2 regions of the Romboutsia sp. Marseille-P6047 genome follow, and region 1 is predicted to be linked to the other one. Evidence: a T-box and tRNA genes for the amino acid it is inferred to sense, from the RefSeq annotation. Region 1 holds a T-box; the other holds one or more tRNA genes.

Region 1 (16,268 bases):
TTAACTTTATCTCCTTTTTTAAGGAATTTTATAGCATTGTTAGCCTTAGTTTGTAAGTCATTAGATTCAATACCTGGTCTAAGTCTTATTTCTTTAACTGTTATTGTTTTTTGGTTTTTTCTTGCTTCTTTTTCTTTTCTCGCTTGTTCGTATTTATATTTTCCATAATCCATTATTTTGCAAACTGGTGGATTAGCATTTGGTGAAATCTTAACTAAATCTAAATTTTTATTATTTGCTAATATTTGAGCTTCTTTAGATGACATTATTCCAAGTTGCTCTCCAGTTTCTGAGATAACTCTTATTTCCTTATCTCTTATTTGATCATTCATTGACAATTCTTTGCTAATGGTAGGACACCTCCAAAATTTTATATATATATTAAAAAAAGCGAATGATATTTAAATCATCCGCTAATATAAGTCATAATAATCATAACCTCTTTATAAATAAAGGTTAAACTTATATTGACCTTACGAACTTGCGTTGCAAGGTGAGAAGCGGACTTCTTCTTTGTTTTTTCTTAACTACTTCATATAATATACTACATATTTTTTATTGTGTCAAGAATATATTAACTTTTATTTTTAATTTTATTTAATGATTATTATAACTTACTATTTATATTATATTATTATTTTGCTTAATTGAGTAATTATTATACAATTTGTGGCTATACTTAAAAATATCACATAAATAATTTATTTATGGAAAAATTTAAATAATAAATATTAGTAACTATGGAAAATATAAAATAAATTAATAATTTTTATTATCTGAGGTGTATGTCTATGAAAATGTTAAATAATTTCTTTAAAAAATTTAATAATCCTGTTCCTGTATTTGCACAAACAAAAATAGAAAAGGATACGCAAAACGAAGATACAAATAGTACAAAACCTAAAACCACTTTTTTAGACGTAGCTGGACTTGACGAAGTAAAAGAAGAGTTGTTTGAAATAGTGGATTTTATGAAGTTCCCAGATAAGTACAAAAAAATGGGTGCTAAAATACCTAAGGGTGTTTTATTTTACGGACCACCTGGTACCGGAAAAACACTTCTTGCATCAGCAGTAGCTGGAGAAACTAATTCATCATTTTTTAACGTAACAGGTTCTGAGTTTGTTGAAAAATATGTAGGTGTTGGTGCAAAACGTGTCAGAACTTTATTTGAAAAAGCTAGAAAAGAAGCACCAAGTATTATTTTCATTGATGAAATAGACGCCATAGGAGCAAAAAGACACTTAGAGAGTAATAATGAAAAAGATCAAACATTAAATCAACTTTTAGTAGAAATGGATGGTTTTAATAAAGATTCTAATGTAATAGTTGTTGGAGCTACAAATAGACTTGACTTATTAGATGAAGCCTTACTTAGACCAGGAAGATTCGATAGACATATTCATATAGGATCACCTAACTTCCACACTAGATTTGAAATTTTAAAAGTTCATACTAATAATAAACCTTTAGATGCATCTGTTGATTTAGAGCTTCTAGCAAAAAAAACTCATGGTTTCAATGGTGCTCATTTATCTAATATTGCAAATGAGGCCGCTATATTTGCTGTAAGAGACAATAGCCCTATTATAACTGCTCTTCATTTTGATAAAGCTTTAGAAAGAGTTATTGCAGGATTAGAATCTAAAAATTCTACTTTAATAGCAAAAGAAAAAGAAATAGTTTCTTATCATGAAGCTGGTCATGCTATAGTCAGCAATATTTTAGGAATTTGTCCTATTCAAAAAATTTCAATAGTTCCAAGAGGAGAAGCACTTGGATATGTTCTCCAACTACCTGATGAGGATAGATATATTTATACTAAAGAAGAATTAATGAGTAAAATAAAAATTCTATTAGCAGGAAAAGCATCAGAAGAAATAATATTTAATCATCAATCCACAGGTGCTAAGGATGATTTGAAAAAAGTAACAGATATAGCAAACCAAATGGTATGTGAATATGGAATGAGTAAATTAGGATTTATGACTATTGATGGAAATATCAAAACAATTTTATCCGAACAAGTTCAAAAAGAAGCAAATAGTATAGTCCAGGATTGTTATAAGGAAACTCTAGATCTATTAAACAATAATATAAATGACTTACATATAGTTTCTAAGTATCTTCATGACAAGGAGACTATGACTCATGAAGAATTACAATCTTTAATAAAAAAAGAAATCGTAAATTAATATTAATTAAAAAATCCACCGATATAGTGTTACATATCAGTGGATTTTTATTTTTATTTTATTAAATTAAAACTGTTCTACATTTACTCTATTTACTACTTCTTCAGTTATAGTGTTAACGAATTCATCTACAGATACAGCTCCTATTTCGCCTTTATCTCTTGATCTTACAGATATAGTCTTATCCGCTTCTTCTTTTTCTCCTACTATTATCATGTATGGTATTTTTTGAAGTTGTGCTTCTCTTATTTTAAATCCTGTTTTTTCAGCTCTATCATCTATTTCAACTCTTATACCTTTTGCAAATAAAGTATCTTTAACTTCATTAGCATAATCATTATATTTATCTGATATAGGAAGTATTCTAACTTGAGTTGGCGCTAACCATACTGGGAACTTACCAGCATAGTGTTCTATTAATATACCTATAAATCTTTCTATACTTCCAAAAGCAACTCTGTGTATCATTACTGGTCTATGCTTTTCACCATCTTGACCAACATAAGTTATGTCAAATCTTTGAGGTAACTGCATATCTAATTGTATTGTTCCACATTGCCATGTTCTACCTAAACAATCCCTTAAATGGAAGTCTATTTTAGGTCCATAGAATGCTCCATCACCTTCATTTAATATATAAGATAAGTTAAGATCTTCTAAAGCTTCTCTTAATCCATTTTCAGCTATCTCCCAGTCTGCATCACTTCCTATTGAGTTTTCTGGTCTAGTAGATAACTCTAAGTGATATTCAAATCCAAAAGTCTTATAAACTCTATCTATTAAATCTACAACACCTTTTATTTGATCTTTTATTTGTTCTGGCAACATGAATATATGAGCATCATCTTGAGTAAATGCTCTAACTCTCATAAGTCCATGTAATGCACCAGATAATTCATGTCTATGAACTCTACCAAGTTCCGCAACTTTCATTGGGAATTCTTTATATGAATGTGGTTTAAAGTTATAGTATATTAGTGAACCTGGACAGTTCATTGGTTTTATAGCAAATTGTTGGTCATCTATATCTACAGTATACATATTTTCTTTATAGTTGAACCAGTGTCCAGAAGTCTCCCATAGCTTTTGATTTAATATTATTGGAGTTTCTATTTCTTGGTATCCATCTGCTCTGTGTATTTCTCTCCAGAATTTTAATAATTCATTTTTAAGTTCCATACCTTTTGGTAAAAATAATGGGAAACCTGGACCTTCTTCTGGTATAAAGAATAAATCTAATTCTTTACCTAATTTTCTGTGGTCTCTCTTTTTAGCTTCCTCTAACATGTGTAGGTATTCTTCTAAATCTTTATTTTTTTCAAAAGATATACCATAAATTCTTTGAAGCATTTTATTCTTTTCATCTCCACGCCAGTATGCACCTGCAACACTTAATAACTTAACAGCTTTAACTTTCTTAGTTGAAGGTAAATGTGGTCCTCTACATAAATCAGTAAAATCACCTTGCTTATAGAATGATATTACTTCCCCTTCAGGTAATTCTGATATAAGTTCTTCTTTATATATTTCTGAATTTTCTTTAGCCCAAGCTAAAGCTTCTTCTCTTGGTAATTCATATCTTTCTATAGCTACATCTTCTTTAGCTATTTTTTTCATTTCTTTCTCTAGTTTTTCTAAATCTTCATTAATTAATCTGTGTTCTAAGTCTATATCATAATAGAATCCATTTTCAACAGTTGGTCCTATTGCAAACTTAGCTTCTGGGTATAATCTCTTTATAGCTTGTGCTAACATATGAGCTGATGTATGTCTAAATACATCTTTACCTTCTTCATCTTCAAATTTAAATAAGTTTAATTCACAGTCTTCCTTTACTATGTAGTCAAGTCCTACAACTCTACCATTTACAGAAGCTGCAACTATTGCTCTAGCTAATCCTTCACTGATAGATTTAGCTATTTCCATAACTGAAAGTTCATTTTCAAATTCCCTTACAGATCCATCTTTTAATGTAATCTTTATCATACCTAGTGCCTCCTATTTATTTTATATATTAAAAAAACTCGTCGCCAATAAAAATATTGGGACGAGTATTAATTCGTGGTTCCACCCAAGTTGATTTATAACAATAATATAAATCCTCTTGTTGACTATAAGGTTGTCAACCGAACACTTTCACATAAATTTATGCTAATAAGTTCTGCTCAAAGGTAGTTTTCAAATAGCTATATTTAGATGGGCTTACAGCCGATGACCCTTCCTCTCTGTAAATTAGTTCTACTTTACTCGTCCTTATCTTAGCAATAATCTTGAGTTATTATCACTATTATATCAGATAGTAAAATTTGTATCAACCTTAATATTTTATATGAATATTACGATAATGCCTTGTATTATCCCTATTAAAAATCCTAATATTAATCCTAATACTTCTATATGTTTTAATTCTTTTTTAGCAACTCTTATAATTAAATCTTCAAGCTCGTATAGATCTAATTCATTTATCTTAGTTTCTACCATTTCTTGTATATTTATACGTTCTTTCGCTTTATTTATCATTTCTTCACTTAACTCATTTATAGCAACTCTTACTTCTGAGTCAACTGCATCCATAATATATCCTTCTATCATTCCTCTTATTGGAAATGGTACAAAAGACATTTTTTCTTGTGCTATATTATTTATTTTTTCTTTTATGTATTCTATAATTTTTTCTTTATCATTTTCGGTCATTATACTCTCTAGTATCTCATCCATAGATAAAAACTCATCTTGAATTATTTCACCTATATTTTTAGATATTTCATTCCTTCTTTTCGGTATAAGACCTATTATTTCAAAGTTTAATATCGGTATTTTTATAGGTTGTATTGGCCTAAATATTAATTTTATAGCTAAAACATTAGTTATGTATCCAATAACTCCACCAATACTTGCTAATAGCATCACTTTTAATATATTGCTCATAAAAATCTCCTTATAATGTTGTATATTTATTTTAGATATATACAATTATAAAGCTTATGATAAATTAAAAAAAGAATTTTTTTACTATCAATATATATAACTATTTATATTTTGATATAACGCTAACTCTTTCTTCAAAGATAGATTTTATAGTTTCAATTACCAATTTAGACGAGTTATCATTTAAATAATCTAGTATCTTTATTTTTCTAGGACAAAGCGCTAGTAATGTGCTTATTAAAAAATCTTCATAATTTAACTCTTCTTTTATAACCATATTTATAATGTCTTCATTATCAAGATTATCTATTTTTTTACCTTGACTATCATACAATTTAAATGTTTTATCCTCTAATATATTCACTACAAGTAAATCTATTTTAGTATCTTGCATATCTACAAAATACTTTAGCACATTTATAAACTCACTTTGGTCTTTTTCCTCTTGATATTCCTCTATTGCAATTTCTATTATAGAAGATAAATACACAATAACTTCTTTTAACCTAAATTTTAAAAAACCTTCTATATTTATGTAATTTTCATATTTTAAATAATTAGATACTTTCGTTAGAATACTATCTTTAATTAAATTTTCCATTCGATTAAAGACTTCTAATGAATATTGATATATAATATCAAGCTCATTTAAATAACTATCCTTGTATCTTTTATCTATATATTCTTTTAAGTATTTATCTTTTACTATACATATTATTAAATCGGTAATTTCCTGTCCTATCTCCTCTAAGTCAATATCATTTTTCATATCAAGATTGATTACTAATTCTACCATACCTCCATTTAAACTCACATTTTTATCTACTTCCTTAGATTCCAAAATTTCTTGGGCCTTAATCCTAGGATGAGGTGAGAAACTTATATGAATTTCTTTATTGGTCAAATGTATCGCCCCTTTCTAACTATATAAAAGAGGATTAGCTAATAATAAAATCTTATCTTATAGTTTATTATTTCAATAAATAGTATTTTTAAACTATATTTATTCTCTTTTATTTATAATAAAAAAACTCGCTATATGTACTATATTGTACAAATAACGAGTTTTATATTAATTATCTTTCACCTTTTTTGTATGGGTTTCCAAGCGCTGATGGAGCCTTAGAACTCTTAACAAATAATACTAGTACTATTAAAGTTACTATATAAGGTATCATTGATAATAAGTTTTCATTTATAACAAATGGTAATTCTGGATTTCCAAAGAAAACAGTTAAAGCAGTTGAGAAACCAAATAATAAACAAGCTACCATCGCCCATTGTGGTCTCCATTTACTAAATATAACTGCTGCCATAGCAATATATCCTTGACCAGATATTAATGTTGGTCTGAATGATGAAACAACAGCTAAACTCATGGATGCTCCACCAAATCCAGCTAGTATACCAGATATTATAACTGCAGCATATCTAACACGAGTAACATTTATACCTAAAGTATCTGCTGCACCTGGGTGTTCCCCAACCGCTGTCACTCTAAGACCGAACTTAGTTTTATATAGTACATACCATACTACAAAAACTAATATAAATGCTAAATAAACTGTAGCATATGAGTTAAATATAGTATCTAAGATACTTCCTGATTCAAATAATCCATTTAATGGTCTTGGTATCTTATTTTCCATTGGTATTGTTGGAGTCATTGTTGCTCCATCAAACATTATTTTTGATACAAATAATGCTACCCCTGGTGCAAGTAAGTTTATAGCAACACCTGATATTGTATGGTCTGCATTAAAACTAACTGTTGCTATAGCATGGATTAGAGCAAATAATCCACCTGCAAGTCCACCAATTATAAACGCTAACCATGGATTTCCTAAAAGGTATCCTGATGCTGCACCCGCAAATGCACCCATAACCATCATACCTTCTAGACCTATATTTACTATACCTGATTTTTCAGAAAATACTCCACCTAATGCTGTAAATATAAGGGGTGTAGAGTACATTAAAGTTGTACTGATTATTAAAGCTAATTGTTGCATTATGCATTACCCCCTTTACTTCTTTTTTCTTTCATTTTATCATATAACATTTTTAATACACTACTTAATGCTATAAAGTAAACTATTGATCCAATAACTATACTTACAACTTCTGAAGGAGCTCCAACGGCTTGCATTTTAGTTCCTCCATACTTAAATGCTCCGAATAATAATCCAGAGAATATAACTCCTATTGGATTACTATTAGCGATTAATGCTACTGCTATACCATCAAATCCATAACCTTCTTGTGCTGCTAATACTGATATGTTATGAGATACACCCATTACTTGTATTGCACCAGCAAGACCTGCTATTAAACCTGCTATGGCCATAGATTGTAGTATAGATCTATTTACGTTTATTCCACCGTATTCTGCACCAAACATGTTATGTCCAACACCTCTTAATTCAAATCCTAAAGTTGTTTTGAATAATATGAATGATACTATTAATATAACTACTATAGATATAACTATTCCCCAGTTTACTGAAGTAGCTGGACCTACTAAACCTTTTAACCAGTCTATACCTATGCTTGCACTATCATGTATACTAATTGAAGTTTCACTATTATTTTGAGCTAAGAAGCTAGTTCTTATTAAGTAGTTACTTAAATAGAATGCTATCCAGTTTAACATTATTGTAGCTATAACTTCATTTATTCCAAATTTAGATTTTAACCATCCTGCAATTCCACCCCAAACTGCACCAGCTATTGCTGCTATTAAAAGAGTTAATGGGATGTGTATTATTGCTGGTAATTCAATACCCGCACCTACTATAGTTGCAAATAATGCACCTATTATAAACTGACCTTCTGCTCCTATATTGAATAATCCTGTCTTGTATGCAAATGCAATAGAAAGACCTGTTAATATAAGCGGAGTCGATCTTATTATAGTCCAAGCTATGAATTTAGGCTTACCAATTACACCTGTTATCATAGCTGAATATGCATCAATTGGGTTGAATCCAGCTATTAATAATGCTATTGCTCCAACTATTAAACCTAATACTATTGATATTAGTGAGAATAGAATAGCATTATTGGCAGCAGATTTTTTCTTAATCTTATTATTGCTCATCTTCTGCACCTCCTGCCATCATAAATCCTAATGTATTTTCATCTGCATCTTTACCATCAACTATACCTACAATTTTACCTTCGTATATTACAGCGATTCTATCAGATACATTCATAACTTCATCTAATTCAAGAGATACTAAAAGTACCGCATTTCCTTCATCTCTTTGTTTAACTAAAGAACTATGAACGAATTCTATCGCCCCAACATCTAGACCTCTAGTTGGTTGAGTTGCTATCAATAATTGTGGCTCTTTTGTTGCTGCTCTTGAAACCTCTATATTGTCAACTTCTCTACCTATTATTATTTTTTGTTGGTTACCACCCGATAAAGCTCTCGCTTTTGTAGTATAATCCGTAGGTCTTACATCAAACCTTTTTATTATTTCTTCTGCATGTTTTTCTATAGCTGATTTATTTAAAATTCCATTTTTAGAGAATCTAGGATCCTTATAATTTTGTAATACTGTATTTTCAGCTATTGTAAAGTCTAATATTAAACCTCTTTTTTGTCTATCTTCTGGTATATTTTTTATACCTTTTTTGAAAACTTCTATAGGCTTATTATTTATAACTTCATGTCCATTTATTTTTATACTTCCAGATTCAGATTTTCTAAGTCCAGTAAGGGCTTCTACTAATTCAGATTGTCCATTACCATCTATACCTGCTATACCTAGTATTTCACCAGCCCTAACTTCTAATGATAATCCATCAACAGCTGCTATATTTCTATTATCTCTTACTACTAAATCTTCAATTGATAAAACAACATCACCTAACTTAGGTTCATCTTTATCTACTTTGAAGTTTACTTCTCTACCTACCATCATTGCTGCTAAGTCATCTTCGCTTGTTTCTGAAACCTTAACTGTATCTATATATTTACCTCTTCTTATTATAGTACAGTAATCAGCTGCTGCTTTTATTTCTTTTAACTTATGAGTTATTATTATTACAGATTTACCTTCTTTAGTTAAATTTCTTATAATTTGCATAAGCTCATTTATTTCTTGAGGTGTAAGAACAGCAGTCGGCTCATCAAGTATTAATATCTCAGCTCCTCTATATAAGGCTTTTAATATTTCTACTCTTTGTTGCATACCTACAGTTATATCTTCAACCTTTGCATTTGGATCTACATATAGTCCATATCTTTCCGATAATGCTTTAACATCTTCAGTAGCTTTTTTCATATCTACAGCACCTAAACCTTTAACTGGCTCAGTACCTAGTATTATATTTTGTGCTACTGTGAATGGTTGAACAAGCATAAAGTGTTGATGAACCATCCCTATCCCATTTTCAATCGCTACATTTGGGTTATCGATATTTACTAATTTTTCATTTATATGTATTTCTCCAGAAGTTGGATGATATAAACCATATAATATATTCATTAGTGTAGATTTTCCTGCTCCATTTTCTCCTAAAAGAGCATGTACTTCTCCTTTATGTACAGTCAAATCTATATTATCATTTGCCACGAAGTTTCCGAACTTTTTAGTTATCTTTTTCATCTCAACAACTTTTTGACTGTAATCCACATTACTTTTATTCATCGCTCTTTATTACCCTCCTTATTTACTAATCAGCACTTTTTATTATACTAAAATATAATTCATATAACAAACTTTTTTCGACATTTTTTTGTATTTTATTTAAAAGATGCACATTATTTAAATTATTTTAATTAATTTAGCCTCTCTCTTTTATCATTGTTATATACTATTTACAAAATTAGTAAATATAATTGTATATACTTATATATTATCCATAAAACTCCTAATCTATTTGTTTCATTATGATTAAATTTAATTACATAATTATTTTTAATTAAATTTCATATAAAAAATAATAAACAATAAGTTTTTCATATAATAAATAGTCTGTATTCTAATTAACTTATTAATTAAATAAGCTTTCTTACAAAATAATTATTTTATTAATAATCATAAAGTAAGAAAGCTTTTTATCTATTTATTATTAGGATATGTTTTTTCAAATTCATCCTTAGTTGCTGGAACTTTTATATCTCCAGATTTTACTTTGTTTTTAATTTCATTGACATAATCTAATATATCCTGAGGAACATTATCTTTTGTAGTTGGTGCTATTCCAACACCTTCAGTTTCTAAAGTACTTACTATTACTTTTCCACCTTCATATTTTCCTTCTAATAAATCTTTTGATATATTATATACTGTTACATCTACATTTTTCATAGCAGATGTAATTACATTTTTGGGTGCTAGTTTATTTTGATCTTGATCAACACCTATTGCCATTTTATTATTTTCTTTAGCTGCCTCTATAGCTCCTGTTCCACATGCACCTGCTGCTGTAAATATTACATCTACTCCATCTGTATGCATTTGGTTTGCTATTGATTTTCCTAAAGCTGAATCAGTGTAACTATTTGTATACTGAGTGGATATTTTAGCTTCTGGATTAGAGTCCAACACACCAGCCTTATAACCATATTCAAATTTACTTATTACTTCACTTTCCATACCTCCAATAAATCCTACTTTTCCAGTTTTAGTCATTTTACCTGCTATTAATCCTGTTAAATATGATGACTCATTATCTGCAAATAATAATGAATCTACATTTTTTGCATCTACCTGTGTATCTATTATAGCAAAGTTATTATCTGGATAGTTTTTAGAAGCTTCTTTAATTGCATTTTCTAACTTATATCCAACTCCAATTATTAAATCCATCTCTTCATCTACAAAAGTTTCTACATTTGGAGTATAATCAGCATCTTGTTTAGACTCAAGATATTTAACATTAACTTTATCACCATATTCTTTTTTTAGTCTTTGAAGACCTTCCCATGCTGATTGATTAAAAGATTCATCATTTACTCCACCTGTATCTGTTACCATTCCGATTTTTATAACATTTGATGAATTACCTGATGAGCTTTCATTACCTTTGTTGCTACACCCAACCATCATAGATGTTGATAAAATTAAAGATGTTGTAAAGGTTAACAGTTTTTTTAATTTCATACTTATACCTCCTTGAAAGAAATTTATGTATAATTGTAGGTTTCTCATTTTATAATTCTTTTATCCAATAATTTATATAAAGAAAAAAACTACCCTAAACTTAGGGTAGTTTTTTTCTTTATATAAATTATTTAATTAGTTTTGAGCAAATTGAGCTTCAAATTCTTCCTTAGTTGAAGGAACTTTTATTTCTCCACTCTTTATTTTTTCAGCCATTTCATTTACGTATTTTAATACATCTGGCGCTACATTTTTATCACTAGTTGGAGCTATACCAACTCCTCCAGTAGCTAATGTATTAACTATAACTTTTCCACCTTCATAGTTACCTTCTACCATATCTTTACATAAGTTGAATATTGCAACATCTATGTTTTTCATAGCTGATGTTAACATATTGTCTGGAGCTAAGTTATATTGATCTGAGTCAACACCTATAGCTTTTTTATTATTTTCCTTAGCAGCCTCTATTGCACCTGTTCCAGTTGCACCAGCAGCTGTAAATATTATATCAACTCCGTCGCTGTGCATTTGGTTAGCTATTGATTTCCCTTTAGCAGCATCTGAGAAGCTGTTTGCATATTGAGATGATACTGTAGCATCTGGGTTTGCAGTTAAGACACCAGCTTTGTATCCATACTCAAATGTACGTAATAAATCACTTTCTATACCACCTATAAATGCAACTTTACCAGTTTCAGTCATCTTACCTGCTACTAATCCAGTTAAGAATGAAGATACATTATCTTCAAATGTTAAAGAGTTTACGTTGTCAGCTTCTACAACAGCATCTATTATAGCAAATTCTTGTTCTGGATAAGACTTAGCAGCGCTTTTTATTGCATCTTCTAATTTATATCCAACACCTACTATTAAATCATATTCATCATCTACAAATGTTTCAACATTTGGTGTATAGTCAGCATCTTGAGTTGATTCTAAATACTTAACTTCTACCTTATCTCCATATTCTTTCTTTAAGTCTTGAAGACCTTCCCAAGCAGATTGGTTGAAAGATTCGTCATTTACTCCACCTGTATCTGTTATCATTCCTATTTTGTATACCTTATCTTCTGATGATGCATCAGCATCTCCTGAATTTGAACCACATCCTACTAGTAATCCAGCAGTCATAACTGTAGTTAAACCTAGTGCTAATAATTTTTTAAGTTTCATAAATTTCCTCCAAATTATTCTATATATGTAATAATTAACTCCATTCTACACTATTTTTTCTTTTTTAGCCATACTTTTTATGTATTTTTTTTAATTTTTTTGTAAATATGTGTTGCACTTAATAGTTAGAAGTCTAATTAGTATGTGTTTTTATGCCCTTTATTACATACTATTTATTATTTTAGTTATTTTTCTAACTTTTATATATTCTTAATAGTAATAATTATAATTCATTTATATATTTTCTATAAAAAATTAAAATAGATGATATCAAAATATAATTTATTTTAAGACCATCTATTTTATATATTCTACATTTTATTTTTTAAAAGTTAAAATTCCTGTTACTCCTGGACCTGAGTGTGAACCTATACAAGTACCAACCATAAAGAATTGTATATCCTTTGGATTTAATTCTTCTTTTGCAGCTTCTATTAATTTTAATTTTTCTTTTTCATCATCACTATATCCTATGTAAATAACTTGATCCGATAAGTCATCACCACAATTCTCCTTTATCAGTTCAATCATCTTAGATACAACATTTTTTTTACCTCTAACTTGAGTTACAGGAGATACAAGTCCATCTTTTACATCTAATATAGGTTTTATATTTAATATATTTGCTATAGTTGCTTTTGTTGACGATATCCTACCACCTTTTTGCAGATATTCCAATGTATCTACTGAAAATAATAAATAGGATTTTTCTCTTAAATTTTGAAGCCTTTGAATTATCTCTTCTCCAGTTTTACCTTCATTTGCTAACCTAGCTGCTTCTACAACTAAAACACCTATTCCATAAGAAAAACTTTGTGAATCATACATATAAATCTTTCCATCTATATCATTCTTAGCCATATTAGCACTTTGATACGTTCCTGTTGCAGTAGATGAACCTGCAACATAAAGTACTTCTTTCCCCTGATTTACGTACTTTGTAAAAACTTCTTTAAATTGAGCGTAAGTAGCTTGAGATGTTTTCGGATATATGTGTTCTTTTCTTAATCTCTTATAAAATTCTTCTTTTGCAATATCTATCCCATCTTTATATTCTTTTCCATCTATAATTACAGTAAGTGGAATTACTTCTATATCATATTTATTAACCAATTCTATAGATATATCAGATAAACTATCACATACAATTTTTAAGTTACTCATTATACATTATACCCCCTCATCAAATTATACTTTACATTCTATATTTTAAATTTACTTCATATTTGGATACCCAATTTGTCTTAAAGCCTCAAATACAGCTATCGCAACTGCATTTGATAAGTTTAACGATCTTGCTCTTTCATGATCTAACATAGGTATTCTCATACAAGTTTCTGGATTTTCCTTTAATAAATCTTCAGGTAATCCTTTCGTTTCTTTACCAAATACTAAAAATGAATTTTCTACAAAATTCATATCTGAGTGGAAATTATTTGTTTTAGTTGTTGAATAGAAAAATACACCATCTGGATTTTTTTCTTTTACTTCTTCAAAACTGTCATAATACTGAATATTTGCTATATCCCAGTAATCTAACCCACTTCTTTTTAAATATTTATCTTCTAACGAAAATCCTAATGGTCTAACTAAATGCAATGTAGATCCTGTAGCTGCACATGTTCTCAATATATTACCAGTATTTTGTGGTATTTCTGGCTCTACTAAAACTATATTTAATGACATACTAATCCTCCTAGCCAATTTAAAAACTTTTTATTTAAACTTTGATTTTGGTTTTATTTTCTAAATATTATTATATCAGAAAATATTTATAATCACACTATTACTTACTATTAGAAATTATACATATTCCGTAAATATATTTAAACCCTTATAATGTGGTTGTTTATGTTCTTCTTTTTTCTTTGAACCATTAATTATAACTTTATCCATAGGAGGATAAAAACTATTATATATAAGCTCTTTTCTTTCTTGGGATTCAGATTTATATATCCTAAATGTACTAACTTTATATCCTATCCTTCCATCTTGTTCTACAACTCTTTCTCCTTCATATAAATCTTTACTTTCTTTCTCAATAGTTTTATTTGGAAGAGTTTCTGTTACTTCTGTTATTATCTCTATTTCTTTCTTATCCTCTTTATTTCCATAAATTGTAGAAACTATTCTATTATCAAAAACTTCATTATAAATAAGGACAGGTGTATTAAATTTATTTCTAAATTTAAAATCTATATCACCTAGTGATACTGTAGCATCTCTTCCTTTTGAAATATATGCACTTGGTATACTATGATTTTTTACATTAGTTATATTCATACCCGCATAAAGTGCTGCATTATATATAGTACTAGATACTTGGCAAATTCCTCCACCCAATCCTTTTTCTACTTTGCCATTTATAATTACAGGAGCTTCCTTCATCTCCTTTGCTGCTTTAGATTTTATAATTATAGAGTTAAAAGAAAATTCCTCATCTTTTCCAATAAGTATATTTTTTGTAGCATTTGATGCAATTTTTATATTTTCAACCCTATTTATAACTTTAGGATTAAAATATGTTTCATAAGTTCCTAATACAGTATCTATTTTAGATAACTCATCTTCTTTATATTTTGGTTCAATGTTTTGTTCTGGTATATCTATTGAATTGACATAAATATCTTCAAAGCTTTGTATAAACTTTTCTTTTAAAATATCTTTATTTATATTTCTCCCATATACTTCTTTTGTTTTTACAAATTTTCCATTATCTACCCTTATAGTAGCATTAACTGGAGATATATATAATTCATTACCAATATTCTCTATGCATTCATTTAATTTTTGGTCATCATAATTATATTTTAAGGTTATTATTTTTTTCTTACCTAAATCTAAATTTATTTTAACTTTAATATCTTCAAGGAATTTATTTTCCTTACATACATTATAGGCTTCATCAATAGCTTCATTTACCATATAACTTACACCTAAATCATTCTTATTTATATTATAATTGCCTTCACTAAACTTTAAAATTAATTCATTATTTTCATTTATTACTTTAGTAATTTTATCCTTCGCTTCTTTTTTGCTTAAGTTAGATAAGTCTATGTCCTCTACATATATATTTTTATGAATTTTACCTTCTCTTTCAAAACCTTGTACTAACTTTATATTTCCTAAAAAAAATATAGCTACTATTAATAATGATATAATTTTATTTTTTTTCAAGGTTGTCATTCCCTTCTTTATAATAGTCACAATAGCTTTTTATATGGCAATCACCACACTCTGGCTTTCTAGCTTTACATATCCTCCTTCCATGAAAGATTAATAAATGATGAGAGTGTGACCATCTTTGTTTTGGTATAGTATTCATAAGTGCAAATTCAGTTTTTTCTGGAGTAGTAGTATGTACTATTCCTATTCTATTTGCAACTCTAAAAACATGAGTATCTACAGCTATTGCAGGTACATTAAATGCATTACTTAATACAACACCAGCTGTTTTTCTTCCTACACCAGGAAGTTTTACTAGTTCCTCAAATGTATTTGGAACTTGTCCATCATATTCCTCACATATAATTTTGGATGTTAGCTTTATTTTTTCTGCCTTACTTTTATATAATCCACATGTTTTTATTTCTTTGATAATTTCATCAACACTTAATTTATTGAAATCATATGGTGTATTATATTTTTTAAACATTTTACCTGTAACAATATTAACTCTTATATCTGTACATTGAGCTGACAATATTGTTGCTATTAATAATTCAAATGGAGTTGTATAATCTAACTCACATTTTGCATCAGGATATAATTCCTCTAGTTTATCTAATATTTCATTTACATCTTTCATAGTTTTATTCCCCTTTAATTTAACTTATTATTTATATTA
Region 2 (16,268 bases), 200 kb from region 1:
GCAACGCGAAGAACCTTACCTAAGCTTGACATCCTTTTGACCTCTCCCTAATCGGAGATTTCCCTTCGGGGACAGAAGTGACAGGTGGTGCATGGTTGTCGTCAGCTCGTGTCGTGAGATGTTGGGTTAAGTCCCGCAACGAGCGCAACCCTTGCCTTTAGTTGCCAGCATTAAGTTGGGCACTCTAGAGGGACTGCCAGGGATAACCTGGAGGAAGGTGGGGATGACGTCAAATCATCATGCCCCTTATGCTTAGGGCTACACACGTGCTACAATGGGTGGTACAGAGGGCAGCCAAGTCGTGAGGCGGAGCTAATCCCTTAAAGCCATTCTCAGTTCGGATTGTAGGCTGAAACTCGCCTACATGAAGCTGGAGTTACTAGTAATCGCAGATCAGAATGCTGCGGTGAATGCGTTCCCGGGTCTTGTACACACCGCCCGTCACACCATGGGAGTTGGGGGCGCCCGAAGCCGGTTAGCTAACCTTTTAGGAAGCGGCCGTCGAAGGTGAAACCAATAACTGGGGTGAAGTCGTAACAAGGTAGCCGTATCGGAAGGTGCGGCTGGATCACCTCCTTTCTAAGGAGAATTGCCTACTGTTTAATTTTGAAGGTTTGTTTTTACATACACCGCTTTGAGGTTGTGATATGGCATGTTATTGTCAAGTAAGCCGAAAGGCGTGGCTTACAAATGACAAGTAACATTGCTATTATCATAGCCTCTTCGCTAGTTTATTGTAAAAAGCGTGGGTGAATAGGAAAGATAAAACCTTATAGTACTTTGAAAACTGCATAACATTTAGTGATATGACATCATTTAATTATATATAGACAAGAAAAGTCTTTAAAATTACAAACTTTAATAACTGGTCAAGTTATTAAGGGTGCAGGGCGGATGCCTTGGCACTAGGAGCCGATGAAGGACGTGATAAGCTGCGATAAGCTTCGGGGAGTTGCACGTAAACTTTGATCCGAAGATTTCCGAATGAGGAAACTCACTTAGAGTAATGTCTAAGTATCGTTAAGTGAATACATAGCTTAGCGAAGGGAACCCGGGGAACTGAAACATCTAAGTACCTGGAGGAAGAGAAAGAAAAATCGATTCCGTAAGTAGCGGCGAGCGAACGCGGAACAGGCCAAACCAATAAAGCTTGCTTTGTTGGGGTTGCGGACACGTCATAAACGAAGAGGTATCGTAAGTGAAGAGAGTTGGAAAGCTCCGCTATAAAGGGTAATAGCCCCGTAGCTGAAACGAGAAGACTTTAGATGTGATCCAGAGTACCACGGGACACGTGAAACCCTGTGGGAAGCAGGAGGGACCATCCTCCAAGCCTAAATACTACCTAGTGACCGATAGCGCATAGTACCGTGAGGGAAAGGTGAAAAGAACCCCGGGAGGGGAGTGAAATAGAACCTGAAACCCTGTACTTACAAGCTGTGGGAGCACATTACTTGTGTGACCGCGTACTTTTTGTAGAACGGGCCAACGAGTTACGTTAAGTAGCAAGGTTAAGCACTTAAGGTGTGGAGCCGTAGCGAAAGCGAGTCTTAAATGGGCGATTTAAGTTACTTGGCGTAGACCCGAAACCGGGCGACCTATCCATGAGCAGGTTGAAGCGAAAGTAAAATTTCGTGGAGGACCGAACCCACGAGCGTTGAAAAGCTCGGGGATGACTTGTGGATAGCGGTGAAATTCCAATCGAGCCCGGAGATAGCTGGTTCTCCCCGAAATAGCTTTAGGGCTAGCCTCAAGGTTGAGAGAAGCGGAGGTAGAGCACTGAATGTCCTAGGGGGTATTGCACTTACCGAAGACTATCAAACTCCGAATGCCGTATTCTTATACTTGGGAGTCAGACTGTGGGTGATAAGATTCATAGTCAAAAGGGCAACAGCCCAGATCGTCAGCTAAGGTCCCTAAATGTACGTTAAGTGGTAAAGGATGTGGGATTGCACAGACAACCAGGATGTTGGCTTAGAAGCAGCCACTCATTTAAAGAGTGCGTAATAGCTCACTGGTCGAGTGATCCTGCGCCGAAAATTTCCGGGGCTAAAACGTACTACCGAAGCTACGGCATCATTATGATGGGTAGGGGAGCTTCGTATGCAGGTTGAAGCATGACCGTAAGGACATGTGGACAGTATACGAGTGAGAATGTTGGCATGAGTAGCGAGATGTGGGTGAGAATCCCACAGGCCGTAAACCCAAGGTTTCCAGGGGAAGGTTCGTCCGCCCTGGGTTAGTCAGGACCTAAGCCGAGGCCGAAAGGCGTAGGTGATGGACAACAGGTTGATATTCCTGTACCACCAATAACCGTTTGAGAAATGGGATGACACAGAAGGATAAGCTAACCGTACTGTTGGTTATGTACGGGCAAGCATTGAGGCAGTTCCTACAGGCAAATCCGTAGGAATAATGCTAGGATGTGATGCGGAGCGAAATTTAGTAGCGAAGTAGCTGATTTCACACTGTCGAGAAAAGTCTCTATCGAGGTTAAAGGTGCCTGTACCGCAAACCGACACAGGTGGGTGAGGAGAGTATCCTAAGGCCAGCCAGAGAACTGTTGTTAAGGAACTCGGCAAAATGACCCCGTAACTTCGGGAGAAGGGGTGCCTGTCTATGACAGGCCGCAGAGAATAGGCCCAAGCGACTGTTTACCAAAAACACAGGTTTCTGCTAAGTCGCAAGACGATGTATAGGAGCTGACGCCTGCCCGGTGCTGGAAGGTTAAGGGGATCTGTTAGAGCAATCGAAGCAGTGAACTTAAGCCCCAGTAAACGGCGGCCGTAACTATAACGGTCCTAAGGTAGCGAAATTCCTTGTCGGGTAAGTTCCGACCCGCACGAAAGGCGTAACGATTTGGGCACTGTCTCAACAACAGACTGGGTGAAATTGTAATACCGGTGAAGATGCCGGTTACCTGCGACAGGACGGAAAGACCCCATGGAGCTTTACTGTAGCTTGACATTGGGTCTTGGTACTACATGTACAGGATAGGTGGGAGACTATGAAGCGTGAACGCCAGTTTGCGTGGAGTCATCCTTGGGATACCACCCTTGTAGTACTGGGACTCTAACCATAGGCCATGAATCTGGTCTTGGGACACTGTCAGGTGGGCAGTTTGACTGGGGCGGTCGCCTCCCAAAAAGTAACGGAGGCGCTCAAAGGTTCTCTCAGTACGGTCGGAAATCGTACGTAGAGTGTAAAGGCACAAGAGAGCTTGATTGCAAGACATACAGGTCGAGCAAGGACGAAAGTCGGACTTAGTGATCCGGTGGTTCCGCATGGAAGGGCCATCGCTCAACGGATAAAAGCTACCCTGGGGATAACAGGCTTATCTCCCCCAAGAGTCCACATCGACGGGGAGGTTTGGCACCTCGATGTCGGCTCATCACATCCTGGGGCTGTAGTAGGTCCCAAGGGTTGGGCTGTTCGCCCATTAAAGTGGTACGCGAGCTGGGTTCAGAACGTCGTGAGACAGTTCGGTCCCTATCCGTCGCAGGCGTAGGAAATTTGAGGAGACCTGTCCTTAGTACGAGAGGACCGGGATGGACGCACCTCTGGTGTACCAGTTGTTCTGCCAAGGGCATAGCTGGGTAGCTAAGTGCGGAATGGATAAGCGCTGAAAGCATCTAAGCGCGAAGCCGACTTCAAGATAAGATTTCCCACCGTAAGGGTAAGACCCCAGGAAGACTACCTGGTTGATAGGTCGAAGGTGTAAGTGCAGTAATGTATTTAGCTTATCGATACTAATAGGTCGAGGACTTGACCAAAATAAATTTAAATGATAAATATTGTAAATGATATGTAGTTTTGAAAGTATTATCATACTTTAATCCTAAAATGTTATATTTGCTGGTGTGGCTCAACGGTAGAGCAGCTGACTTGTAATCAGCAGGTTGTAGGTTCGATTCCTATCACCAGCTCCATTTAAGACTAAGATATTCTTAGTCTTTTTTTGTGTTCAAAAACGAATTTACAGAATATGTAAAAATAAATCGAATGAAAATAGTAGATTTTATCATATTAATTTGATATTATAACAAAAGACAATGATTTTGTCTGAAAAAAATAGAGACAAAGAAGTACGATTTATATATGGGCACTTGAATCGTATGGAGTTACTAGTGCAACCGGCTATGTTTAATTATAAGTCATTTAGAAATGAAACTAATTGATTTATAAACAGATATAGTCTTTTTTATTGCAAAAAGACTAATATCCTTTATTTAAACAAAAAATTATAGAAGCTAAGAAGTATGATTTGTAAATGGGCACTTAAATCATATGGAGCTAGTAGTGCAACCGGCTATATTTTAACTTAACTTAGTTTAGATATTTTAATCTAACTAAATAAGTTAAACTATAGCCTTTTTTTGAAGGGAGAATAGTATGAAAAACAATCTAAAAAGGAAAGTATTATCTATAGTTCTTACAATAGCCATGGTAATAGGGTACATGGTTCCAAATTTAGGTATAGTTAATGCAGAAACAAACGTATTACCAGAAGGATTTACAAGTGTAGCTATAGGTAACAATTACGGTAATGGAAGTGCAATTTTTGACAACACTAGTAAGACATTAGAAATTCAAGGCTCAGGTAACCTAATAGGAAAAGATAAGGGATCAGTTGATAGCTATCAATTTGTAAGTTACCAAGTTAATGGTGATGCTACAATTATAGCTAAATTAGAAAACTTTAATACGAGTAATGCTCCATATGGTCAAGCAGGAGTATTTATGCGTGAAAATAATACTAGCGACAATGCAGATTATTTTGGTGTATATGTAGAACCAAGTAAAGATCAATATAGATATGCTTATAGAGATAACTCTACAGGTGGAACTGGTGCAGCAGCTATATCAGGATTAACAAAAGAATCTAAAAATAAATATATAAAAATTGAAAAGAATAAAACTTCTTTTAAATATTATATAGCTAATGACAAAGATTTTAATGACATAATAGCATCTGGTGGACAAAGTATAAACTCATCATCTACTACATGGAACTTAGGATTTGTAGTAAGTAATGGAGGAAGTACAACATCAGCAGTTGCAAGTTTTAATGATATAACAATAAAAAATGAAAGTGGAATTATTTACACTTCAACAGATATACAAACTCCAGAAGTACCTGAAGTACCAGAAATACCAGAAACACCTGAACTTCCTAACTATGGTGTGGGAACATTACCAGATGGATTTAATAATTCATCAATAGGGAATGACAGTGAAAATGTATATGCTAATTTTGATAAAGATACAAAATCATTCACAGTAAATGGATCAGGTACATATATAGGAAAAGATGTATCATCAACTGATAACTATCAGTTTATAAATTACAAAGTAGAAGGTAACGCTACTATAGTAGCTAGATTAGTAGACTTTGATATGAGTAATGCAAAATATGGTCAAGCAGGTGTATTTGTACGTAATAATAATTCTACTAATGATGCAGACTACTTTGGCGTATATGTAGAACCAAGTAAAAATCAATATAGATATGCTTATAGAGATAATGCATCAGCAAAATCAGGTGCAGCTCAAATAGGTGAATTAAATGCAGATTCTAAAAATCAATATATAAAAATAGAAAGAAATAAAACTCAATTTAAAGCTTATATATCTAAAGACCCAACATTCCCAACCGATAAAACAATAGTAAAAACTCAAACTGTTGTAAATGAAAGTAACACTTGGTATGTAGGATTTGTAGTAAGTAACGGAGGAAGTGAAACTCCAGCAGTTGCTACTTTTGACAATGTAAGAATAGAAAATGAAGATAAACTTTACTATGATTCAACAATAGAAAAAATGCCAGTTGATACAGTAGAAAATGTAAAAGCTGAGGCTAAAGATTTTAAAGTAACTTTAAGCTGGGATGAAGTAAAAGATGCTACTTCATATGTAATAAAAAGATCAACAGAAAAAAATGGAGAATATAAAGAAATAGCAGAAGTTGATTCTTCTAAAACAACATATGAAGATTTAGAAGTAGTAAACTTCCAAACATATTACTATAAGATAATGGCAAAAAATGAAAATGGAAATGCATACGACTCAAAAGAAGTAGTAGCAGTACCAAACAATAGTAATCCAGACAATATACAATATGAAGATAATGCCGCTAATTTCAACATGATAGAAGAACCAAATGATACAGTATCAAATCCTGTAATAACATTAAAAGGTTCAGTTGATAAAGATGGAAAGATAACAATAAAGCAAAATGATAAAATAAAAGTAAATGCTATAGAAAAATCAAAAGATGAAGTATTTACTAAAAACTTAACATTAGACTTAGGAAGAAACATAATAGAAATTTACCATACAACAGAAGATGGAAAAACAACAGTAAAAACTTATAACATAGTATATTTAAACAATGGTAACTATGATATAATCGTTGATTCAACATACAATGGTGTTGAAGGAAGAGAAGTTGATGGAATAAAAACATATAGCACAATAACAGAAGCAGTAAACTCTGTACCAACTAAAAATACAGAACGTGTAAACATATTTGTAAAAAATGGCGTATATAAAGAAAAAACAATAGTACAATCACCATATATAAGTATAATAGGCGAAGATAGCCAAAAGACTATATGGACTTACGATGCTTCAAATGGAACAATAAATCCTGAAACAGGAGAAAAATATGGAACAAGTAAAAGTGCTAGTGTAACTATAAAATCAAAAGCTGTTGGATTTATAGCTGAAAACATTACAATAGAAAATGCTTACGAAGAAAAGCAAATAGTAGAAGGTGATCAAGCAGTAGCATTAAATAACCAAGCTGATCAAAGTATATTTATAAACTGTAGATTTATAGGAAATCAAGATACACTATTAGCAGATGCAAGTAGTTCTTCGCCAGCAAGACAATATTACTATAAATGTTATATAGAAGGTGATGTTGACTTTATATTTGGACGTGCACAAGCAGTATTTAATGACTGTGATATAGCATCAGTAAATAGAAACTTATCTCCAAAGAATGGATATATAACAGCAGCAGATACATGGGATAAAGATGCTTATGGATATGTAATAATGAATTCAAGATTAATTGGACTTGATGATATAGCTGATAACTCAGTATCTTTAGGAAGACCATGGAGACCAAGTAGTGCTACTGATACAGTAACTCCAGCAGTTGCATATATAAACTGCTACATGGGAAGTCATATAGCAACTAATGGTTGGGATGATATGGGTGCAAACTCTTTAGCATCAACAGCAAGATTCTTTGAATATGGAAGTTATGGACCAGGAGCTAAATTAAGTGATACTAGACCATTAATACAAAATAGTGAAATAGCAAATTACTCATTAGAAAATGTATTTTCAACTTCATCAGCATCAGTAAACGGAAATGATGCCTACAATGATGATTGGAATCCAACTGAAAAGTCAGATTCTACAAATATAAACTCTGCATACGATAACATAGTAAATGTTTCATTAGTAGAATTAAATATATCAGAATTACCTATGAATATAGGAGATACAGCAAAACTTATAGCAACAGTAGGGCCAGAGGATGCTACTGATAAAACAGTTATATTTGAATCAAGCAATGAAAATGTAGCTATAGTAGATAACAATGGAAATGTAAAAGCTGTAGGTATAGGAACAGCAGTAATAACAGCAAGAAGTGGTAGTGAAGAAGCTACATGTACAGTAACTGTTAAACTTCCATTAGTACAAATGAATAATGTACCAGAAATAAATGCAGAAGATGTAAATATAAAGTTAGGAGATACTTTTGATCCTAAAGATTATGTAAAAGCAAATGATAAAGAAGACGGAGATTTAACAGAAAAGATTGAAGTTATAGAAAATACAGTAGATACAAAAACAGCTGGAGAATATAAAGTAGTTTATAAGGTAACTGACTTAGATGGAGCAAGTTTCACTAAGGAGATAAAAGTAACTGTAAATGAAAAATTACAATTACCAGAAATTCCAGAAGTAGACCCGGAAGAACCGGAATTACCAAGTGATCCAGAAATACCAGTTGAACCAGAGGTTCCAGGTGAATCTGATACTCAAGAAATACCGAGTAAGCCTGAATCACCACAAGTTCCAAATGATAACCAAAATTCATCAGATGATAAAAATGACTCAAATATGGAATCAACTGCACTACCTCAAACAGGTGATAATAGTATACTAGGTTTAATAGCTTTAGTAGTTCTATCATCAGCAGTACTTTATATATTAAATAAAAGAAAAATAAATAATTAATATAAAAAGCAGATAATAAAACTTAATTTATTATCTGCTTTTCTTTTATTCATATATAAGAATAAAAATAAAGAAATAAAAAGGAATAGTAATGTATTTAAGATATATATTAATTTATTGAGTATGGCATTATAAATTATAGTTCATATTAAAAGTTAAAAAGCATAATAATAATTAGTATCATATCCAACTATCTAATCAAAAAAACAAAAAAATATTAGGAGGTGGGTGAAGATAATATATTTATATTTTTCTTTATCTCTAGGAATACTAATTTTACTATTTCTAATATATCCAAAAGTAAAAAGTATTCTATATGCAATAAGTATAATACTTTCCTTTAACTACATCGTTTGGAGATTCTCAGCAGTACCAACATATGGTATAAGCAAATATATAGGAATAGGATTACTTATTGCTGAAATACTTGGGTTTATACAATTTATGTTATTTGTATATATAAGCTCAAGAAATCCAAAGGAAGAATTTGAACTATTAAGAAAATCCCAAGATGAAAATCTACCTACTGTAGATATAGTTATACCAACATACAATGAACCTACATATATAATAAAAACAACTATAGCTGCAGCACTGGATATAAAATATGATAAAGATAAGAAAAATATATACGTATGTGATGATGGTAAAAGATACGAAGTGAAAAAATTATGTGAAGAGCTAAATGTACATTATTCAGTAAGAAAAGATAACACTTATTCAAAATCAGGAAACATAAACAATATGTTATTACATTCAAATGGAGATTTAATAGCTGTATTTGATGCAGATATGATTCCAAAGAGTAACTTTTTAGAAAAAACTGTGACATATTTTAATGATGAAAATGTTGGATTTGTACAAACACCACAAAGTTTTTATAATGCAGATATATTCCAAAAAGCTTTTAAGCGTAAAATTCCAGCAGAACAAGATTTCTTTATGAGGGATGTTCAAGAAAATCGTTCATATATAAACTCAGAAATACATGTTGGAACAAATGCTGTATTTAGAAGAACAGCTCTTGATGCTATTGGAGGATATCCTACTTTTTCTATAACTGAAGACATAGCACTAGGATTTTTGATTCAGTCAAAAGGATATAAAAGTGTATTTTTAAATGAACCGTTAGCATTAGGATTAAATCCAACTAATTTAAAAGACTTTTTAGTTCAAAGAGATAGATGGTGTAGAGGTAATCTTCAATTATTAAAAAGTAAAAATCCATTTAAAATAAAAGGATTAAAACTAAATCAAAAAATAGCTTATATAGATGGATTACTATCTTGGTATTCAAGTATATTAAAAATGATATTTATAATAGCTCCAATATTTTATTTATTAACAGGTATATTCTTTATAGACGCACCTATTAAAGATCTATTAGTAATGTTCGTACCATATTTTGCAGTTCAATATTCAATATTCAGTGTAAACTCACCAAATACAAGAACTATGTACTGGGCACATATATATGAAACAATAATGGCTCCATACAACGCAAAAAGTTGTTTTGCACATATATTTAAAAAATCAAATACAAAGTTTAAAGTTACAAATAAGGATGTAAAATCATCAGCTGGAAATATATATATAAAAGAAGCTTACCCTCATATAATTTTAATAATATTAACAATATTATCTTGGCTAATGGGATGTTATAGAGTTAGTACAGGTGAACTTAACTTAGGCATATTTGGTATAAACATACTATGGACAATATATAATGTAATACCAATGTTTGTACTAATACGTATATCATTAATAAAAGATTATAATGAAGAACCATATACGATAGTATGTGAATATATAAGACTACAGTTAGTTGAAGAAGATAAACTAGAAACAGAATTTAGTTTTAAGCTAATAGGTATTTCTGAAGATTACTTAACTTTAGAACAAGATAATGATAGAGTACTTCTAAAAGGAGAAAAATTAAAACTATCATTAAATGGAAATGTAATTTCAGGAGTAATAGAGAAATCAACTAATGGAGAAGCAATATTACAAATTGATAAAATATCAAAAGATGCATATCTAAATTTAATAAATATATACTCAGATTCACTAAGACCTTTCTATGATTTAGATAGAATAGTCAATAAAACAGACTATATACAACAATTAATGAAAGGAGAGATTGAATATTGAGTATAGGTAAAGTATCAGGAAAAAGAAAAGTAGCAACATCAGTAACAATAGCTGCTGTATGTGGATTAAGTATTTTATTTATGGATAACTATGATACTATAGAAGGTTTTACTAATAATGTAGTAAACAGTACTAGTCTGGTAAAATCAGATAGTCACACCAATATAGATAAACTTAAAAACACTTCAGACACATCAAATACAATAAGTAAGGTAAAAGAGTGGAATATAGGAGAAAAAAGTAATGACTATAATTTAAGTTACAATGAAAATAATGAAGTTTTACTTAAGTTTAGTAATACTCAAAATAATACATATATAACGAAAGAAGTTCCTTTATCATATGTAGATGGAGAGTTAACTAATTCATTATCATTGAAATTTAAAAATATAAATAATAGCATATCTCAAATTAGCTTTTACCTACAAGGTGATGAAAAGATGTTAGTAGGTAGTGGTGACAATCAATATATGGAATATTTTGAAGAGAAAATAGGAGATTACAAATTAGAAAACTCAAATAAATCAGATGCAATAAATATGACAATAGATATAGAAGAATCATTAAAAGAATTAGAGGGTCATATGACAAATGGTGTAAGACTAGCAATGAGAGTTGAATCTGATAGTGATTATCAGGACTTATATGATAGACAAGGTGAGATGATTTTAGAATCAGTAGAAGCTTTAAGTATAAAATATGGAGAGAATACACTTACACCATGGGCATACACTAATGGATATAATATAAATAATAACGTAGTAACATATGAGAACTTAAATGACTTTGAAAACATAAGTAGTGAGGTTAAAAACTATAATCCTAGATGTAGATATTTTAATTTAGAGATTAAAAATATAGATAATAGCGTAGAAAATATAGTTATAAATGTATATGGTAAAAACAATGAAGTAGCAAATATAAATATTGATTTAACTAAAAAATCAAAAACTGACTTAAGTTTTCAATACGACATATTGGAATATAATAATAAACTAGGTAATATAGAAAAAGTAGAGCTATTAGTAGACTCAAATCCATATAATACAATTACTAATCGAAGTGGTCAATTAGAAATAGTTTCGGCATATTTCTCTTCATTTGAAAAATAAAAATATAAAATAGATAGCAAAATTACTTGCTATCCATTTTTTTGTTTGAAAAACAAAATATTACTGATATAATATTCATAGCAAGGGAGGGATTTGTCGAAATGAATAATAAAATAAAAACAGGAATCATAGAATTTATAGGATTAATAATAGGATGTCTATCAATGAGTATAGGTCTAAACATGTTCTTTAAACCATATACAATAGCACCGGGAGGACTAAGTGGTTTATCACTAGTACTAAGTAAACTAACAGGACTATCAGTATCAACAATAATGTTAGCAATGGGTATACCACTACTAATATTCTCAGTGAAAATACTAGGTAAAAAAGATGCTATAAAAACACTAATAGGTATGTTAATACTATCAGGATTACTAGATGTAACAGCACCACTATCTAACGTATCAGTAACAGAAGATGTACTTTTATCAGCAATATCAGGAGCAATATTCTTAGGAGTAGGTATAGGTATGGTATTTAGCGTAGATGGTTCAACAGGTGGAACAGACTTAATAGCACTTATGGTAAATAGAATAATACCAAGTATACCTTTATCAAAATGTTTAATAGTTATAGATGGAATGGTAGTTGTATCAGCAGGTATTGCAAATGGAAATTTAGAAACTGGGCTATATTCAGGTATAGCTTTATATATAATAGCTAAATTAGTAGATGCAATAATATCAGGATTTGATTATTCAAAAGCATTTATGATAATAAGTGATAATGAAGAAATTCTAAGAGATGCAATAGTAAATGATATAAACAGAGGGGTTACAATACTAGATGGTAGAGGTGGATACACTAACAATAATAAGAGTATACTACTAGCAGTTGTAAAAAAGAAACAAGAAGTTCATCTTAAGAAACTTATAAAAAGAGTAGACCCAAGAGCATTTATAATAGTAAGTGATGTACATGAAGTACTTGGAGAAGGATTTAAGGATATAAATGTATAATTAAATATAATCAGATATAATAAATTAATGAAATAAAACTAGTAGAATAGTTATTATAAGAAAAGCATAAAATTTATTATAATCTAAGGTAAAAAGGTATGGATAGAAATTGGATTCATACCTTTAATTTTTTATAGAAGGATGATAAAAGTATGATTAATTTTACAGAAAAATATGAGTCACTTGAACTTGTTTCGAAGGATAAATCAAAATTAACATATACAGCCATCAATATAGAAACAAAAGAGAAGGTAATTTTAAAGCTTTACGAAAAAAGTCAGTATAAGGAAAGTAAATTTGATGAGTTAAAAAAGATTGTTCAATTTTCAAATATAAATGAAAATGAAAACTTGCTTAAAATAAACAATGTAGACAGTGGTTGTTATATGGACACTATATATTACATTGTTGAAATGGAATACACTGAATATGAAACTTTAGAAAAAATATTAGAGAATAAAGATTTTACAGAAAATGAAGCTTTAGGGATTATAAAACAAGTAATAAACGGATTACATGATTTACATAGACTAAATATAGTTTATAAAAATCTAAGCACTGAAAAAATATATATAAATGAAGATAATACTATAAAACTAGACTCTACAGGATATATAGATAAATATCCTAAAACAATAAAATATATATCACCAGAGCAAGTAGCTAACAAATCAATAAATAAAACATCAGACATATACTCACTAGGTATAGTACTATTTGAAATAATAAATAAAAAGCTACCATTCGTATGGGAAAATGGTAAAAAAGAATTATATAAAAGTATGATGGAAGAATTTTATATAGACAAAGAAAAATGTAGTTTAAACGTAATATCTATATTAGAAAACTGTTTGTATATAGATCCCAAAGATAGATATGAAAACTTAGATGCTTTTTTATTAGATATAAGCTCACACCTAGATTACAATATAAGAACATTTAGAAATGATATAGAATTTGAAAAGCAAGCTAAAGAAAGAATGATAGAAGCTAAATTAAAAGCAATAGCAAACATGGAAAAAAGCAAAAGTATAGAAGTAGAGAATAATAAAGACGATAATAATATTGAAGAAAATAATAATATTAATGAGAATCACAAGAATATAGACTCTAATGAAACTATAAATGAAAATAATATAAAAGAATCTGGAAAAAATGAAGATGATAATGAAGAATTTAAAGAAGTTAAAAATTTAAAAACTGAAGGTACAGGAAAAGAAGAGGACAGATCTAAATATAAAGAATATATGAAAATTGTATCAGCATGCGCAGCAGTAGGTATAGTATCTGCAACTTTAAAATTTGCAGGAAGTGATATTATTGAAGGTTTAAAAAATAAAGATAATGTACCAAATACAACTATATCAAATCAAAATAAACCAACAGGTTATACAAATAAAACAAGAGATAAAGTAAATCAACAAAACACAAATGCAACACAAGAGAATAACACTAATACAAATACAGATAATAGTGAATATACTCATAAAAAATATAACCCAATAGAAATTGAAGATGTAGAAATTGATAATACTTTAAATACAGATAACGAGCAAAATAAAAATGAAGGTGACACAAACACATCACAACCTAGCCAAGACAATAATACAGAAAATAATATACAACAAAAACCAGAGCAAAAACCAGAAGTGACACCAACACCAGAACAAACACCTCAGCAACCAGAACAGACACCAACGCCAGAACAAACGCCTCAGCAACCAGAGCAGACACCAACACCAGAACAGACACCTCAGCAACCAGAGCAAAAACCAGAACAAACTCCAAATACACCTACAGATCAGTCACCAATACAAGAACCACAAACAACACCTGAAGTTACACCACAATAAAAAGCAACTAACTTCTTAATCTTTATTATATGATTAATAAGATTTAATCATATAATAAAGATTATCTTAATATAATTATCCTAAACAATATAAAAATATTAAGGGGGATATATTATGGCTACTAAGAAACAAAAAAGAGAAAAAAGAAAATTAAATAAAAAAATGCAAAAAGAAATAGTTGCTAGAAAAAAAGAAGCTAATAAAGAAAATAAAAACGAAAAATAACTTCCTTAAATATAAAAAATATAAAAGATATAAAAAGGCTATATTAAAGATAAACTTTAATATAGCCTTTTCAAATAAAAGAAATATTAATTAGAAGCATAAGATAAATACATTCCAATCAAATCACTTTCCTTTATATTAGTATCGCTATTTTTTAAAACATTACTAACAATGCTTAACTTCTTAGAAATATCACCAGATAAAAACTCATCCTTAAGACTTTCTAAATCATCCATAGTATAATCACTAAGATTTATGTACTTATCAGTCTTACTAGACAAAGTATCAAAATCATCACTATCTTCTAAAGGAACAATAGAAACTCTCTTATCATTTTTATTCCAATAAACTAAAGAACTAATATCATCACATCTAACTAATAAATCATAATTATCTTCATTGGAAACAATATCCGACATTACCTTGGAAATACTTGCACTTTCCTTCACCATTTTTACCTCTGGTATAGAAGTAGAATTATTAGTATCTGAATCCTTACTAGCATTAATAGTATCATTAGAAACTGTAGTAAGATCTTTTGTAAAATTGGAATAATTACGGTAATTAATGTACATAATACCACCTACTAAGGCAACTATAAAGAATATGCAAATGAAAAATAATCTTCTTATAAATTTAAACATATAACATTCCTTTCATAAATTAGTATAATTTAATAATTTGATTATAAACATTTTCGTAAAATAAAATACAAATATCTTTATAGAAGTGATAAAATTTATAATTATAAATAAAAAGGAGTATTAAATGAGGGCAATTACAAAAAATAAAGAAATAAACTTAAGTAAAATTACAATAAGAGTACTTGCTATAATATTTTGGATGGGATTTATATTTTATTTGTCAAATCAACCAGCAACAGTATCAGCTAGTCAATCAGGATCATTTCGAAAAATGATTATAGAAATGCCTATACTAGGAGTTATAACAAAACCAATACTAACATCATCAATAGGGGAATTTTTTATAAGAAAATCAGCTCATATGTTTTTATACTTTGTATTAGCAATACTAACATATAGCTTAGTATATAATGGAATATATCATAGAAACTCACAAAAAATATTAAACTCAATAATAATAAGTTTAATAGTCGTATTTTTATATGCATGCACGGATGAATTTCATCAACTATTTATTCCGGGAAGAAGTGGAGAATTTAGAGATATAATGGTAGATACATTAGGTGGAATAATAGGACTTATATTAATAGGAATAACTAATCTTTTTCTTGGGAAAAGTAAAGTAAAGAATTAATATTTTAATATAAGAATAGTGGTGATAGCATGAAAAGGAAATCATCAAGTATTATACTAGCAATATTTTTTATGCTTACATTTTTTAAAGTAACATATGCACAGCCTGCATATGAAGATGCAAATTCAAGTGCATCGTGTGGAATAAAAAACATTTTATTAATAGGAGTAGATGGAGAAAATTTAGAGCGATATAATCGTTCTGACACTATGATTATTATGAGCATAGATCAAGAAAATAATAATATAAAACTAACATCTTTAGGTAGAGATACATATGTAGATATAAAAGGGCATGGTAAGGAAAAACTAACTCATGCTTATGCATATGGAGGTCCAGACTTATTAATAGAAACTATAAATAATAACTTTGGACTTAGTATAGATAGATATGCTACAGTGAATTTTTCTTCATTTATGAAAATAATTGAT

What was found. The T-box of region 1 lies ahead of thrS (threonine--tRNA ligase). A T-box ahead of a tRNA ligase gene usually reads a tRNA of that ligase, here a tRNA-Thr.
Region 2: it encodes a tRNA-Thr, which carries the amino acid that the T-box ahead of thrS (threonine--tRNA ligase) is inferred to sense. The anticodon was not compared.

The regions. Positions count from the first base shown of each region.
Region 1 covers NZ_UWOT01000004.1:213,649-229,916, forward strand. The annotation lists gene infC (translation initiation factor IF-3) at 1-332, opposite strand, end outside; gene EIH23_RS06000 (ATP-dependent metallopeptidase FtsH/Yme1/Tma family protein) at 792-2,195, shown strand; gene thrS (threonine--tRNA ligase) at 2,262-4,181, opposite strand; T-box leader at 4,236-4,464, opposite strand; gene EIH23_RS06010 (DUF445 domain-containing protein) at 4,521-5,123, opposite strand; gene EIH23_RS06015 (putative sporulation protein YtxC) at 5,224-6,027, opposite strand; gene EIH23_RS06020 (ABC transporter permease) at 6,200-7,135, opposite strand; gene EIH23_RS06025 (ABC transporter permease) at 7,135-8,223, opposite strand; gene EIH23_RS06030 (ABC transporter ATP-binding protein) at 8,213-9,784, opposite strand; gene EIH23_RS06035 (BMP family lipoprotein) at 10,199-11,242, opposite strand; gene EIH23_RS06040 (BMP family lipoprotein) at 11,378-12,418, opposite strand; gene EIH23_RS06045 (DegV family protein) at 12,737-13,582, opposite strand; gene trmL (tRNA (uridine(34)/cytosine(34)/5-carboxymethylaminomethyluridine(34)-2'-O)-methyltransferase TrmL) at 13,634-14,104, opposite strand; gene EIH23_RS06055 (VanW family protein) at 14,222-15,598, opposite strand; gene nth (endonuclease III) at 15,585-16,229, opposite strand.
Region 2 covers NZ_UWOT01000004.1:10,740-27,007, reverse strand. The annotation lists rRNA gene EIH23_RS05105 (16S ribosomal RNA) at 1-579, shown strand, start outside; rRNA gene EIH23_RS05100 (23S ribosomal RNA) at 868-3,770, shown strand; tRNA gene EIH23_RS05095 (tRNA-Thr) at 3,852-3,926, shown strand; cyclic di-GMP riboswitch class II at 4,062-4,145, shown strand; cyclic di-GMP riboswitch class II at 4,234-4,317, shown strand; gene EIH23_RS05090 (pectinesterase family protein) at 4,390-8,256, shown strand; gene EIH23_RS05085 (glycosyltransferase family 2 protein) at 8,485-10,407, shown strand; gene EIH23_RS05080 (hypothetical protein) at 10,404-11,519, shown strand; gene EIH23_RS05075 (YitT family protein) at 11,621-12,481, shown strand; gene EIH23_RS05070 (protein kinase domain-containing protein) at 12,634-14,334, shown strand; gene EIH23_RS05065 (hypothetical protein) at 14,646-15,134, opposite strand; gene EIH23_RS05060 (VanZ family protein) at 15,328-15,837, shown strand; gene EIH23_RS05055 (LCP family protein) at 15,867-16,268, shown strand, end outside.